Linked DNA regions of Bacillus pumilus. Each later gene encodes a partner of the first gene's protein in a complex. Links are inferred from orthologs where the notes say so. Each region holds a gene or a part of one and is shown in the gene's direction. Other genes may lie near its edges. The genes, in order: rpsG and tig.

Region 1 (4,576 bases):
TAATATAACCAAGGTGCTCAAAATAAAACCTGTTACTTTGGAGGATATTCGATGTCTTATGATAAAGTATCACAGGCTCAATCCATTATTATTGGTACGAAGCAAACAGTAAAAGCTCTGAAACGAGATTCAGTAAAGGAAATCGTCGTAGCGAAAGATGCTGATCCTGCTTTAACAGCTAGTGTAACAAAACTAGCGCAAGAGAAGGGTGTAGACATTTTAGTGGTAGATTCCATGAAAAAGCTCGGCAAAGCCTGCGGAATTGAAGTTGGGGCAGCAGCTGTTGCCATTATGTTATAGCGTACTTGTTTTGTTTTTGCATGTGTAAATGCAAAAGCATTGTTTTTTGCCTTTTAATGAACCACCTGGGTATGTGGGTTATAAAAAAAGCAACGAAGGGAGGAATAACAACATGCCTACAATTAATCAGCTAATACGCAAAGGACGCGTGAGTAAAGTTGAAAACTCAAAGTCTCCTGCACTTAACAAAGGATACAACAGTTTCAAAAAAGAGCACACTAACGTAACATCTCCACAGAAGCGCGGGGTTTGTACTCGTGTCGGCACAATGACACCGAAAAAACCAAACTCAGCACTACGTAAATATGCTCGTGTACGTTTGTCTAACCTGATTGAGGTAACAGCTTACATTCCTGGTATCGGACATAATCTACAAGAGCACAGTGTAGTACTTATCCGTGGCGGACGTGTAAAAGACTTACCGGGTGTACGTTACCACATCGTTCGTGGTGCGCTTGATACTGCCGGAGTTGACGGTCGTATGCAAGGACGTTCTAAATACGGAACAAAACGCCCTAAACAAAGCAAATAATACAAACAAACATAAGGGTTTTTAGAAGTTGAGTTCAGATCAGTGGAGTCAGGCAACTGACAATGATATTGAGATGAGAGACAGATAGAAATCCTTTTAAATGAGAAGGGAGGCTATCAGATGCCACGTAAAGGTCCTGTAGCAAAAAGAGACGTATTGCCAGATCCAATTTACAATTCTAAACTTGTATCTCGTTTGATCAACAAAATGATGATCGACGGTAAAAGAGGAAAGTCACAAACTATTCTCTACAAGTCATTTGATATCATCAAAGAACGTACTGGTAATGAAGCGATGGAGGTTTTCGAACAAGCCTTGAAAAACATCATGCCAGTTCTTGAAGTTAAAGCACGTCGTGTAGGTGGAGCTAACTACCAAGTTCCTGTAGAAGTTCGCCCAGACCGTCGTACGACTTTAGGTCTTCGCTGGTTAGTAAACTACGCTCGTCTTCGTGGAGAAAAAACGATGGAAGAGCGTCTTGCTAACGAAATCCTTGATGCAGCTAACAACACTGGTGCTGCTGTTAAGAAACGTGAAGATACACACAAAATGGCAGAAGCGAACAAAGCATTCGCTCACTACCGCTGGTAGGATTTATACCAAACTAAAAAAACTATTCCCTAATAAGGAAGGAGAAATTACCCAATGGCAAGAGAGTTCTCCTTAGACAAAACTCGTAATATTGGTATCATGGCTCACATCGATGCCGGTAAAACGACAACGACTGAGCGTATCTTATACTACACTGGTCGTATCCATAAAATTGGTGAAACTCACGAAGGAGCTTCCCAAATGGACTGGATGGAGCAGGAGCAAGAACGTGGTATTACAATCACTTCTGCTGCTACTACAGCACAATGGAAAGGTTACCGTGTAAACATCATTGATACACCAGGACACGTAGACTTCACTGTTGAAGTTGAACGTTCTTTACGTGTACTTGATGGTGCGGTAGCAGTTCTTGATGCACAATCAGGTGTAGAGCCTCAAACTGAAACAGTTTGGCGCCAAGCAACAACTTACGGAGTACCTCGTATCGTATTCGTTAACAAAATGGATAAAACCGGTGCGGACTTCCTTTACTCTGTAAGTACATTAAGAGATCGTCTTCAAGCGAACGCTCATGCAATTCAATTGCCGATCGGCGCTGAAGATCAATTCGAAGGAATCATCGACCTTGTAGATAACGTAGCATACTTCTACGAAGATGACCTTGGAACTCGCTCTGATGCACAAGAAATCCCTGCTGAGTATAAAGACAAAGCTGAAGAGCTTCGTAACAGCCTTATTGAAGCTGTCGCTGAGCTTGATGAAGAGCTTATGGAAAAATACCTTGAGGGTGAAGAAATTACAATTCCTGAATTGAAGGCTGCAATCCGTAAAGGAACGTTGAATGTTGAATTCTACCCAGTTCTTGTTGGATCTGCTTTCAAAAACAAAGGTGTTCAGCTTGTACTTGATGCTGTGCTTGATTACCTTCCTGCACCAACTGATGTTGCTGCAATCAAAGGTATCCTGCCAGATTCAAATGAAGAGGTTGTTCGTGAGTCTACTGATGACGCACCATTCTCAGCTCTTGCATTTAAAGTTATGACTGACCCTTATGTTGGGAAACTAACTTTCTTCCGCGTATACTCTGGAACACTTGCTTCAGGTTCATACGTGAAGAACTCTTCTAAGAACAAGCGTGAGCGTGTTGGACGTATCCTTCAAATGCACGCAAACAGCCGTGAAGAAATCTCTACTGTATATGCAGGGGATATCGCAGCAGCTGTTGGTCTTAAAGATACATCTACTGGTGACACTCTTTGTGATGAGAAAGATACTGTTATCCTTGAGTCTATGGAATTCCCAGAGCCAGTTATCGATGTAGCTATCGAGCCTAAATCAAAGGCTGACCAAGATAAAATGGGTATCGCTTTAGCTAAACTAGCTGAAGAGGATCCAACATTCCGTACACAAACAAACCCTGAAACTGGTCAAACGATCATCTCTGGTATGGGTGAGCTTCACCTTGATATCATTGTTGACCGTATGAAGCGTGAGTTCAAGGTTGAAGCTAACGTAGGAGCTCCTCAAGTTGCGTACCGTGAAACATTCCGTTCTGGTGCAAAAGTTGAAGGTAAATTCGTACGTCAGTCTGGTGGACGTGGTCAGTTCGGACACGTTTGGATCGAATTCGAACCAAACGAAGAAGGCGCAGGCTTCGAATTTGAAAATGCAATCGTCGGTGGGGTTGTTCCACGTGAATACATTCCAGCAATTCAAGCAGGTCTTGAAGATTCACTTGAAAATGGTGTATTAGCTGGATTCCCATTAATCGACATCAAAGCAAAATTATTTGATGGATCTTACCACGATGTTGACTCGAACGAAATGGCGTTTAAAATTGCTGCATCTATGGCATTGAAAAATGCTGTCAGCAAATGTAACCCAGTTCTACTTGAGCCAATGATGAAAGTGGAAGTCGTTATCCCTGAAGAATACATGGGAGACATCATGGGTGATATCACATCTCGTCGTGGACGTGTAGAAGGAATGGAAGCTCGCGGTAACGCCCAAGTTGTTCGCGCAATGGTTCCACTTTCTGAAATGTTCGGATATGCAACTTCACTCCGTTCTAACACACAAGGACGCGGTACTTTCACTATGCACATGGATCACTACGAAGAAGTGCCTAAGAGCATCAGTGAAGAAATCATCAAAAAAAATAAAGGTGAATAATTGATTTTGCCTTTAAACTAAAGTATAACTACTATTGAAGATCAGAAAGTGACAGGTAACTCTTCACTTTCTATCACTCTATACCAAATACAATGAACCTTTAAGGAGGATTTTTAGAATGGCTAAAGAAAAATTCGACCGTTCCAAATCGCATGCTAACATTGGTACAATTGGACACGTTGACCATGGTAAAACAACTCTAACTGCTGCTATCTCAACAGTTCTTCATAAGAAATCTGGTAAAGGTACGGCTATGGCTTATGACCAAATCGATGGTGCTCCAGAAGAGCGCGAGCGTGGAATCACAATCTCAACTGCACACGTTGAGTATGAAACTGAAACTCGTCACTATGCACACGTAGACTGCCCAGGACACGCTGACTATGTTAAAAACATGATCACTGGTGCTGCTCAAATGGACGGCGCGATCTTAGTAGTATCTGCTGCTGATGGTCCAATGCCACAAACACGTGAGCACATCCTACTTTCTCGTAACGTAGGTGTACCTTACATCGTAGTATTCCTTAACAAATGTGACATGGTTGACGATGAAGAGTTACTTGAACTTGTTGAAATGGAAGTTCGTGACCTTCTTTCTGACTATGACTTCCCTGGTGACGATGTTCCAGTTATCAAAGGTTCTGCTCTTAAAGCTCTTGAAGGAGATGCTGATTACGAAGCAAAAATCTTTGAACTTATGGACGCGGTTGATGAGTACATCCCAACTCCAGAACGTGACACTGAGAAGCCATTCATGATGCCAGTTGAGGACGTATTCTCAATCACTGGTCGTGGAACAGTTGCTACTGGTCGTGTTGAGCGTGGACAAGTTAAAGTCGGTGACGAAGTTGAAATCATCGGTCTTCAAGAAGAAAACGGTAAAACAACTGTTACAGGTGTTGAAATGTTCCGTAAGCTTCTTGACTATGCTGAAGCTGGTGACAACATCGGTGCACTACTTCGTGGTGTATCTCGTGAAGATATCCAACGTGGTCAAGTACTTGCTAAACCAGGTACAAT
Region 2 (8,252 bases), 1.8 Mb from region 1 along the record:
CCCGAAAGGAACGTAAGCATGAAACATGACAAGAAGAAAGATAATGTCATTTTGTTTCCTGGTCTGAAAGAAAGACTGATTGAAAAAGGAATGGCAGCATTAAAAGATAAACAGTATCAAGAGGCGCTTCACTTGTTTTCAGAAGCAAAATCTTATGATGATGATGAAGAATCCGATATTCATCTCGGCATGGCAATTTGTTTTCTAGAGCTGGGCGAGCTGCAGGATGCAAAGCGTGTGTGTGAAAAGATGCTGCATGAAGGATATGGTCATTACTTCACCGTGCTTCAAGTGTATATGACAATCTTAATTCAGCTGAAAGAATATGAAGAAGTGAAGCAGACAATTGAAGCAGTACTTGAGGAAAACCACCTTCCAGCAGAAAGCGCAGAGCATTTTTACAAGCTGCTCGAATTTAGTAGAAAAATGATCGAATCGCCTGAACAAATTTTAGATGAAGACGATGATGACGGCGGCGAAATCAATATAGATGATATGCTCGAACGGCCAGAAGAGCAGGTGCAGTTCATTCATTCGCTGAAAGATCGAAACATCACGCCGCATATGGGTCTATTAAATACGATCCTACAAAAGCCTGATGGAAACCCATTGGTCAAATCATTGATCCTGCAGCTACTGTCAGATCATGATGTGGCAAAGCCGGTTCATGTGACGAAGTTCGGTGATTCGTTAACGCTTGTTCCTTCTGAGGCTGTCAAGCCAGAGCAAATGCCGCTGCTTCAGCAAGTTCTTCGTAAGCTCGATGACACACTCGGCAATGAGAACCCAACCCTTTACCAAGGCGTGGAAGAGTTATGGCGCCGTCACTTATTTGTCCTATATCCATTTCTACCTAAATATACAGATCCGAATCTTTGGGCAGCAGCACTTCATAAAGTCGGCTATGAAATGCATGGGATCGAGATTGACCTCGAAGAATTACATCTATTGTATGAATTTGATGAACGAGAGCTGAGAGAAGCTTGCACAATGCTGAAAGATATTGAAGAAATTTCTTATTTGTAATTTGTCGATTTAGTTGAAAGACGGTCTTGTTATGTTATAATATAATGGTTGTATTTGTGCATATATCGTGCAGTTGTCGATTCCAATGGTTGAAAGACGATATGTATAATCAAGTCAAAAGTTGTATACATAATACCGCTTCTTTAGCGGCGTGCGTGGTTTTTAATTGGACGAAGTCTTTATGATGCTTTAGAATGTAACAACGCACAATCTGAATAGATTTTTGGAGGGAAACACACATGTCAGTAAAATGGGAAAAACAAGAAGGTAACGAAGGCGTCTTAACTGTAGAAGTTGATGCTGAAACATTTAACAAAGCACTTGATGATGCGTTTAAGAAAGTTGTCAAGCAAGTATCGATCCCTGGATTCCGTAAAGGGAAAGTACCACGTGGTCTTTTCGAACAGCGTTTTGGTGTAGAATCTCTTTATCAAGATGCATTAGATATTCTTCTTCCAGTTGAGTATCCAAAAGCAATCGACGAAGCTGGTATCGATCCAGTTGATCGTCCTGAAATCGATGTTGAGAAAATCGAAAAAGGCGAAAGCTTGATCTTCACTGCAAAAGTAACGGTGAAGCCTGAAGTGAAACTTGGTGACTACAAAGGTCTTAACGTAGAAAAAGACGACGCTACTGTCACTGATGAAGATGTACAAGAAGAGTTAAAAGGCATGCAAAACCGTCAAGCTGAGCTTGTTGTCAAAGAAGAAGGCGCAATCGAAAACGGCGATACAGTTGTTCTTGATTTCGAAGGATTCGTTGATGGAGAAGCATTCGAAGGCGGAAAAGCTGAGAACTACTCTCTTGAAGTAGGTTCTGGTTCATTCATCCCTGGTTTCGAAGAGCAATTAGTTGGTCTTGAAGCAGGCGCTGAAAAAGACGTAGAAGTCACTTTCCCAGAAGAATACCACGCTGAAGACCTTGCAGGTAAACCAGCTGTATTCAAAGTGAAAATTCACGAAATCAAAGCAAAAGAACTTCCAGCACTTGACGATGAGTTCGCGAAAGATGTTGATGAAGAAGTAGAAACGCTTGCTGAACTAACTGAAAAAACAAAGAAACGTCTTGAAGAAGCGAAAGAAAACGAAGCAGAAGGTAAACTTCGTGAAGAGCTAGTTGAGAAAGCTTCTGAAAATGCGGAAGTTGACATCCCACAAGCGATGGTTGACACAGAGCTAGACCGTATGATGAAAGAATTCGAACAACGCCTTCAAATGCAAGGAATGAACCTTGAGCTTTACTTCCAATTCTCAGGACAAGATGAAGATGCGCTTAAAGAGCAAATGAAAGAAGATGCTGCTAAACGCGTAAAATCTAACCTAACACTTGAAGCAATTGCTGCTGCAGAAAACTTACAAGTGTCTGATGAAGAAGTAGAAGAAGAGCTTTCAAAAATGGCTGAAGCATACAACATGCCAATTGAAAACATCAAACAAGCGATCGGATCTACTGAAGCAATGAAAGAAGATCTAAAAGTTCGCAAAGCAATTGATTTTCTTGTAGAAAACCGTTAATATGGTGCATAATAATAAAACAGGGCGCGAGTGACTCGTGCCTTGTTTTGTACAATTTTTGACTTATCATCGCTTCTTTTGGAAACGATAGTGTAAGTCGCATCTTTCTGTTATACATATCTCGATGTGCAGTGTTAGAAACACATCATTACCGTCTTTTAGGAAAGTATGGTAAAATGCATACATACTGGACCCAGAAAGGTAGCTGACTGTTAGCTACAGGCAAGTGAAGAAGAATAAGGGGTGAAAGAATGTTTAAATTCAACGAGGAAAAAGGTCAATTAAAATGCTCGTTTTGCGGAAAAACGCAAGATCAAGTGCGTAAACTGGTCGCAGGACCTGGCGTATATATATGTGATGAATGTATCGAGCTTTGCACGGAAATAGTTGAAGAAGAGCTCGGCACTGAGGAAGAAGTTGAATTCAAGGATGTTCCGAAGCCTCATGAAATTCGGGAGATTCTTGATGAATATGTCATCGGTCAAGAAAATGCGAAGAAATCCTTAGCTGTAGCGGTTTATAATCACTATAAACGGATCAATTCAAACAGTAAGATTGATGATGTTGAGCTTTCGAAAAGTAATATCTCTATGATTGGACCAACAGGAAGCGGTAAAACATTACTTGCTCAAACGCTTGCTCGTATTTTAAATGTGCCATTTGCGATTGCAGATGCAACATCACTAACTGAAGCAGGTTATGTTGGTGAAGACGTAGAGAATATTTTACTAAAGCTGATCCAAGCAGCCGATTATGATGTAGAAAAAGCGGAAAAAGGCATTATCTACATCGATGAAATCGATAAAGTAGCAAGAAAATCAGAAAACCCTTCTATCACTCGTGATGTATCTGGGGAAGGTGTTCAGCAAGCACTATTGAAAATTCTTGAAGGAACTGTTGCTAGTGTACCGCCTCAAGGTGGGCGTAAGCATCCTCATCAAGAATTCATTCAAATCGATACGACAAATATCCTCTTTATTTGTGGTGGAGCCTTTGACGGCATTGAGCAAATCATCAAACGCCGCCTAGGTCAAAAAGTCATTGGATTCGGCGCGGAAAATAAAATCGAAGATCTCGAAAAAGAAGTCCTTCTATCAAAAGTACTCCCAGAAGACTTGCTTCGTTTCGGTTTAATCCCAGAATTCATCGGCCGCTTGCCGGTTATTGCAAGCCTAGAGCCGTTAGATGAAAAAGCACTTGTAGAGATCTTGACGAAGCCTAAAAATGCACTCGTTAAGCAGTATACAAAAATGCTTGAGCTTGATGATGTAGAGCTAGAATTTGAAGAAGATGCTCTTAGCGAAATTGCGAAAAAAGCAATTGAGCGTAAAACAGGAGCTCGTGGTCTTCGTTCAATCATTGAAGGCATTATGCTTGATGTGATGTTTGACCTTCCATCACGTGACGATATTGAAAAATGTGTCATCACTGGTGCAACGGTTGCCGATGGCGAGTCGCCGCGTCTTGTGTTAAAGGACGGCACAGTCGTCAATAAAGATACGAAAACATCTGCATAAGAGTTGTCTCACTCCTGAATCTTTTTGATTCAGGAGTTTTTTATTTATCGTGGAAGTTGTGTTTATTCCGTCCAGCTCTAGGAAATACTAGCAGACAGAAACCAATACATACGATAGATGAAGGAGGGAGCACCGATTGAGCTGGACAGGAATCGTATTATTCATACAACTGTTCTTTGGTATCGTCATCGGGCTGTACTTTTGGAACTTACTGAGAAATCAGCGCACACAAAAGGTGACGATAGACAAAGAGTCAAAGAAAGAAATGGAAGCACTCAGAAAGATGCGGTCAATCAAGCTGAGTGAACCCTTGTCAGAGAGAGTCCGGCCAAAGGGGTTTCAAGATATCGTGGGGCAGGAAGACGGCATTCGTGCACTAAAAGCGGCACTATGCGGACCGAACCCACAGCATGTCATCGTTTACGGACCACCGGGAGTCGGTAAAACAGCCGCTGCCCGTCTTGTGATGGAAGAAGCGAAGCGTCACGCTGATTCACCATTTAAAAAAGATGCGGTCTTTGTAGAGCTCGATGCCACAACCGCAAGATTCGATGAACGAGGCATTGCAGACCCGCTTATTGGTTCCGTGCATGACCCCATTTACCAAGGGGCTGGAGCAATGGGGCAGGCAGGCATTCCGCAGCCAAAACAAGGAGCCGTCACACATGCTCATGGCGGTGTTCTGTTTATCGATGAAATTGGCGAGCTGCATCCGATTCAAATGAACAAAATGCTCAAAGTGCTGGAAGATCGGAAAGTCTTTTTAGACAGTGCTTACTATAGTGAAGAAAATACCCAGATCCCGAATCACATTCATGATATTTTCCAAAATGGGCTTCCGGCTGATTTTCGATTAATTGGTGCGACGACAAGAACACCTGACGAAATTCCACCAGCGATTCGGTCAAGATGTCTGGAAATTTTCTTTAAAGACCTTGACCAGCATGAACTGAAAATCGTCGCTGCTAAGGCTGTCCAAAAAATTCAAAAGGAATTAAGTGATGAAGGGCTGAACTTGTTAACCTCCTATGTGAAAAATGGACGTGAAGCGGTCAACATGGTGCAGATTGCCGCTGGTATGGCGGTGACGGAAAACCGAAAAGACATCACGATTGAAGATGTAGAATGGGTCATTCATTCAAGCCAGCTGACACCAAGATATGAACAAAAAGTACCGGAAAAGCCAAAAGTGGGGGTCGTCAATGGACTGGCTGTGTATGGACCAAACAGCGGTGCCCTGCTTGAGATTGAAGTGAACATCTGTAAGGCGCTTGAGAAAGGCAGTATTAACATTACAGGCATTGCAGAAGAAGAAAGCATTGGCAATCAGTCGAAATCCATTCGACGAAAAAGTATGGCGAAAGGATCGGTTGAAAATGTATTAACGGTGCTACGAAATTTAGGCATTCGGACAAATGAATATGACATCCATATTAATTTTCCAGGCGGCGCCCCAATTGATGGACCGTCTGCTGGGATTGCCATGGCGACTGCAATCTTCTCAGCCATACATCAAATTCCAATTGATCATCTGACAGCCATGACGGGTGAAATCGGATTGCAGGGTCAGGTGAAGCCAATCGGTGGTGTGATACCGAAGATTAAGGCAGCGAAGCAGGCGGGTGCCACAACCGTCATTATTCCTTATGACAATCAGCAGTCGATCTTAAAGGAGATTGAAGGGGTCACCATTGTGCCTGTGAAGCACTTCCAAGAGGTGCTGGATCAGTGTCTGGTCAACCCGCCAGACGAGAAGAAAGATGGACTAGAAGACGAAATGAAAAGAAAATCTGTTTAATCCCCATCACATATGGGGATTTTTTAGTGAAATAGATCTTTTTTTCTTTTTCAAGATAAAAAGAAAGGGTATACTACGGTAAGATCAACATTTCTCAAGTCTTTTACATTGTACAAGACTGAAACAGGTATATTATAATGATTCATACTAGTGACGGAGGTGTCAATCAACATGGCAGATGAAATCAAAAAGAATGTTCCGCTCCTTCCATTGCGAGGTTTGCTTGTTTATCCAACAATGGTCTTGCATTTGGACGTTGGACGCGAAAAGTCTGTTCAAGCATTAGAACAGGCAATGATGAACGATCATATGATTTTTCTAGCAACACAGCGGGAAATTTCAATAGATGAACCAGGTGAAGAGGAAATTTTCAAAGTCGGCACCTACACAAAAATTAAACAAATGCTGAAGCTGCCAAATGGAACGATTCGTGTACTCGTTGAAGGCCTAAATCGAGCACAGATCGAATCATATGTCGAGCTGGAGGACTATACGTCCGTCGACATTAAAGAATTGGCAGAAGAAGAATTAAAGGACGCAGAAGCAGAAGCCCTCATGCGTACATTGTTAGATCACTTTGATCAATACATAAAAATTTCAAAAAAAATCTCAGCTGAAACATATGCAACAGTAACAGATATTGAGGAACCGGGGAGAATGGCAGATATCGTTGCTTCTCACCTACCGCTTAAATTAAAGGACAAACAAGAAGTGCTCGAAACAGTGGATGTTAAAAAACGGCTGAACCGGGTCATCAGCTTAATTCACAATGAAAAAGAAGTACTCGAGATTGAAAAGAAAATCGGGCAGCGCGTGAAACGTTCAATGGAACGGACGCAAAAAGAATATTATTTACGTGAACAAATGAAAGCCATTCAAAAGGAGCTTGGAGACAAAGAAGGGAAAACTGGCGAAGTCAGTTCTTTAATGTCTAAAATCGAAGAATCGAGCATGCCAGATTCTGTTCGTGAAACGGCGCTCAAAGAATTGAACCGTTATGAAAAAATTCCTTCAAGCTCTGCTGAGAGCTCTGTGATTCGAAATTATATTGATTGGCTGATTGGCCTCCCGTGGGGTATCTATACAGAAGATCGTCTCGATTTAAAAATTGCAAGTGAAATTTTAGATGATGAGCATCACGGGCTGGAAAAGGTCAAAGAACGAGTACTTGAATATCTTGCTGTACAAAAGCTGACCAATTCTTTAAAAGGACCGATTCTTTGTTTAGCAGGACCTCCAGGAGTCGGGAAAACGTCACTTGCCAAATCGATTGCCAAATCACTTGACCGAAAGTTTATCCGTGTTTCCCTTGGCGGTGTTCGCGATGAGTCTGAGATTCGTGGACATAGAAGAACGTATGTAGGGGCAATGCCAGGACGTATCATTCGCGGAATGAGCAAGGCAGGAACGATGAATCCGGTTTTCCTTTTAGATGAAATTGATAAGATGTCCTCTGATTTTAGAGGTGATCCATCTTCTGCAATGCTTGAAGTCTTAGATCCAGAGCAAAATCATAACTTCAGTGATCACTATATTGAAGAAACATTTGATTTGTCTCAAGTGTTGTTTATTGCCACTGCCAACAATTTAGCAACCATTCCAGGTCCACTTCGTGATAGAATGGAGATTATCACGATTGCAGGGTATACAGAGGTTGAAAAAGCAGAAATTGTGAAAGACCATCTTCTGCCGAAGCAGCTAAAGGAGCACGGATTAAAGAAAGGGAACTTGCAGCTTCGTGAAGCCGCGATTTATGATACGATTCGCTATTACACAAGAGAAGCGGGTGTTCGTGGATTAGAGCGTCAGCTTGCGGCGATATGCCGTAAAGCAGCAAGAGCAATTGTGGCTGAAGACCGCAAACGCATCACAGTGACGGAAAAGAACTTATCTGAATTTCTCGGAAAAAGACTTTACCGTTATGGTCAGGCTGAAACGACAGACCAAGTGGGAGTTGTTACAGGACTTGCGTATACGACTGTTGGGGGGGACACCTTGTCGATTGAGGTATCGCTTTCTCCGGGTAAAGGCAAGCTGTTGTTAACAGGTAAGCTAGGTGATGTCATGAGAGAATCTGCACAGGCGGCATTCAGTTATATTCGTTCGAAGGCAGATGAACTGAACATTGATCCTAATTTTAATGAAAAGCATGATATTCATATCCATGTTCCAGAGGGTGCGGTTCCAAAGGACGGGCCATCAGCTGGTATCACCATTGCGACGGCTCTTGTATCAGCCCTCACAGGACGACCTGTGTCAAAAGAGGTTGGTATGACAGGAGAGATTACGCTAAGAGGAAGAGTGCTTCCAATTGGCGGACTAAAAGAAAAAGCATTAGGTGCACATCGCGCAGGACTGAAAACCATTATTCTTCCAAAGGACAATGAGAAGGATATT

The links.
Region 2: the proteins of rpsG (region 1) and tig are in contact, whole or in part, in a crystal structure (PDB 3GTY), measured with the Thermotoga maritima proteins. The link is inferred for Bacillus pumilus from one-to-one orthologs. Residues at the interface, in WP_004081843.1 of Thermotoga maritima: Lys34, Lys52, Lys55, Glu59, Arg62, Gln63, Glu66, Asn67, Lys69, Val71, Arg95, Ala109, Lys110, Lys111, Gly112, Arg113, Pro114, Glu117, Glu121, Ile124, Ala125, Tyr127, Asn128, Asn129, Thr130, Gly131, Lys135, Asp139, Arg142, Met143; in WP_004081061.1 of Thermotoga maritima: Glu122, Val124, Val129, Leu130, Tyr133, Glu188, Gly259, Ile262, Tyr263, Glu266, Ser270, Glu273, Gln274, Glu277, Arg308, Gln311, Ile312, Ser315, Tyr316, Glu325, Arg329, Arg336, Leu363, Phe366, Trp367, Arg373, Leu377, Arg381, Leu384, Glu387.

Annotation. Positions count from the first base shown.
Region 1 is NZ_CP047089.1:3,322,649-3,327,224, forward strand. What follows is about bases 2-2,687. They hold rpsG (30S ribosomal protein S7), read left to right. Parts: upstream 2-952; coding sequence 953-1,423; downstream 1,424-2,687. Other genes in these bases: GPS65_RS16580 (50S ribosomal protein L7ae-like protein), read left to right, coding at 52-300; rpsL (30S ribosomal protein S12), read left to right, coding at 413-832; fusA (elongation factor G), read left to right, coding at 1,478-2,687. In the rest of the region: more of fusA, read left to right, coding at 2,688-3,556; tuf (elongation factor Tu), read left to right, coding at 3,675-4,576.
Region 2 is NZ_CP047089.1:1,534,362-1,542,613, forward strand. Bases 535-3,402 are described here. They hold tig (trigger factor), read left to right. Parts: upstream 535-1,265; coding sequence 1,266-2,540; downstream 2,541-3,402. Other genes in these bases: ddcA (DNA damage checkpoint antagonist DdcA), read left to right, coding at 535-1,026; clpX (ATP-dependent protease ATP-binding subunit ClpX), read left to right, coding at 2,792-3,402. In the rest of the region: more of ddcA, read left to right, coding at 19-534; more of clpX, read left to right, coding at 3,403-4,057; ATP-dependent protease LonB, read left to right, coding at 4,194-5,855; lon (endopeptidase La), read left to right, coding at 6,027-8,252. UniProt on the Bacillus subtilis protein: Involved in protein export. Acts as a chaperone by maintaining the newly synthesized protein in an open conformation. Functions as a peptidyl-prolyl cis-trans isomerase.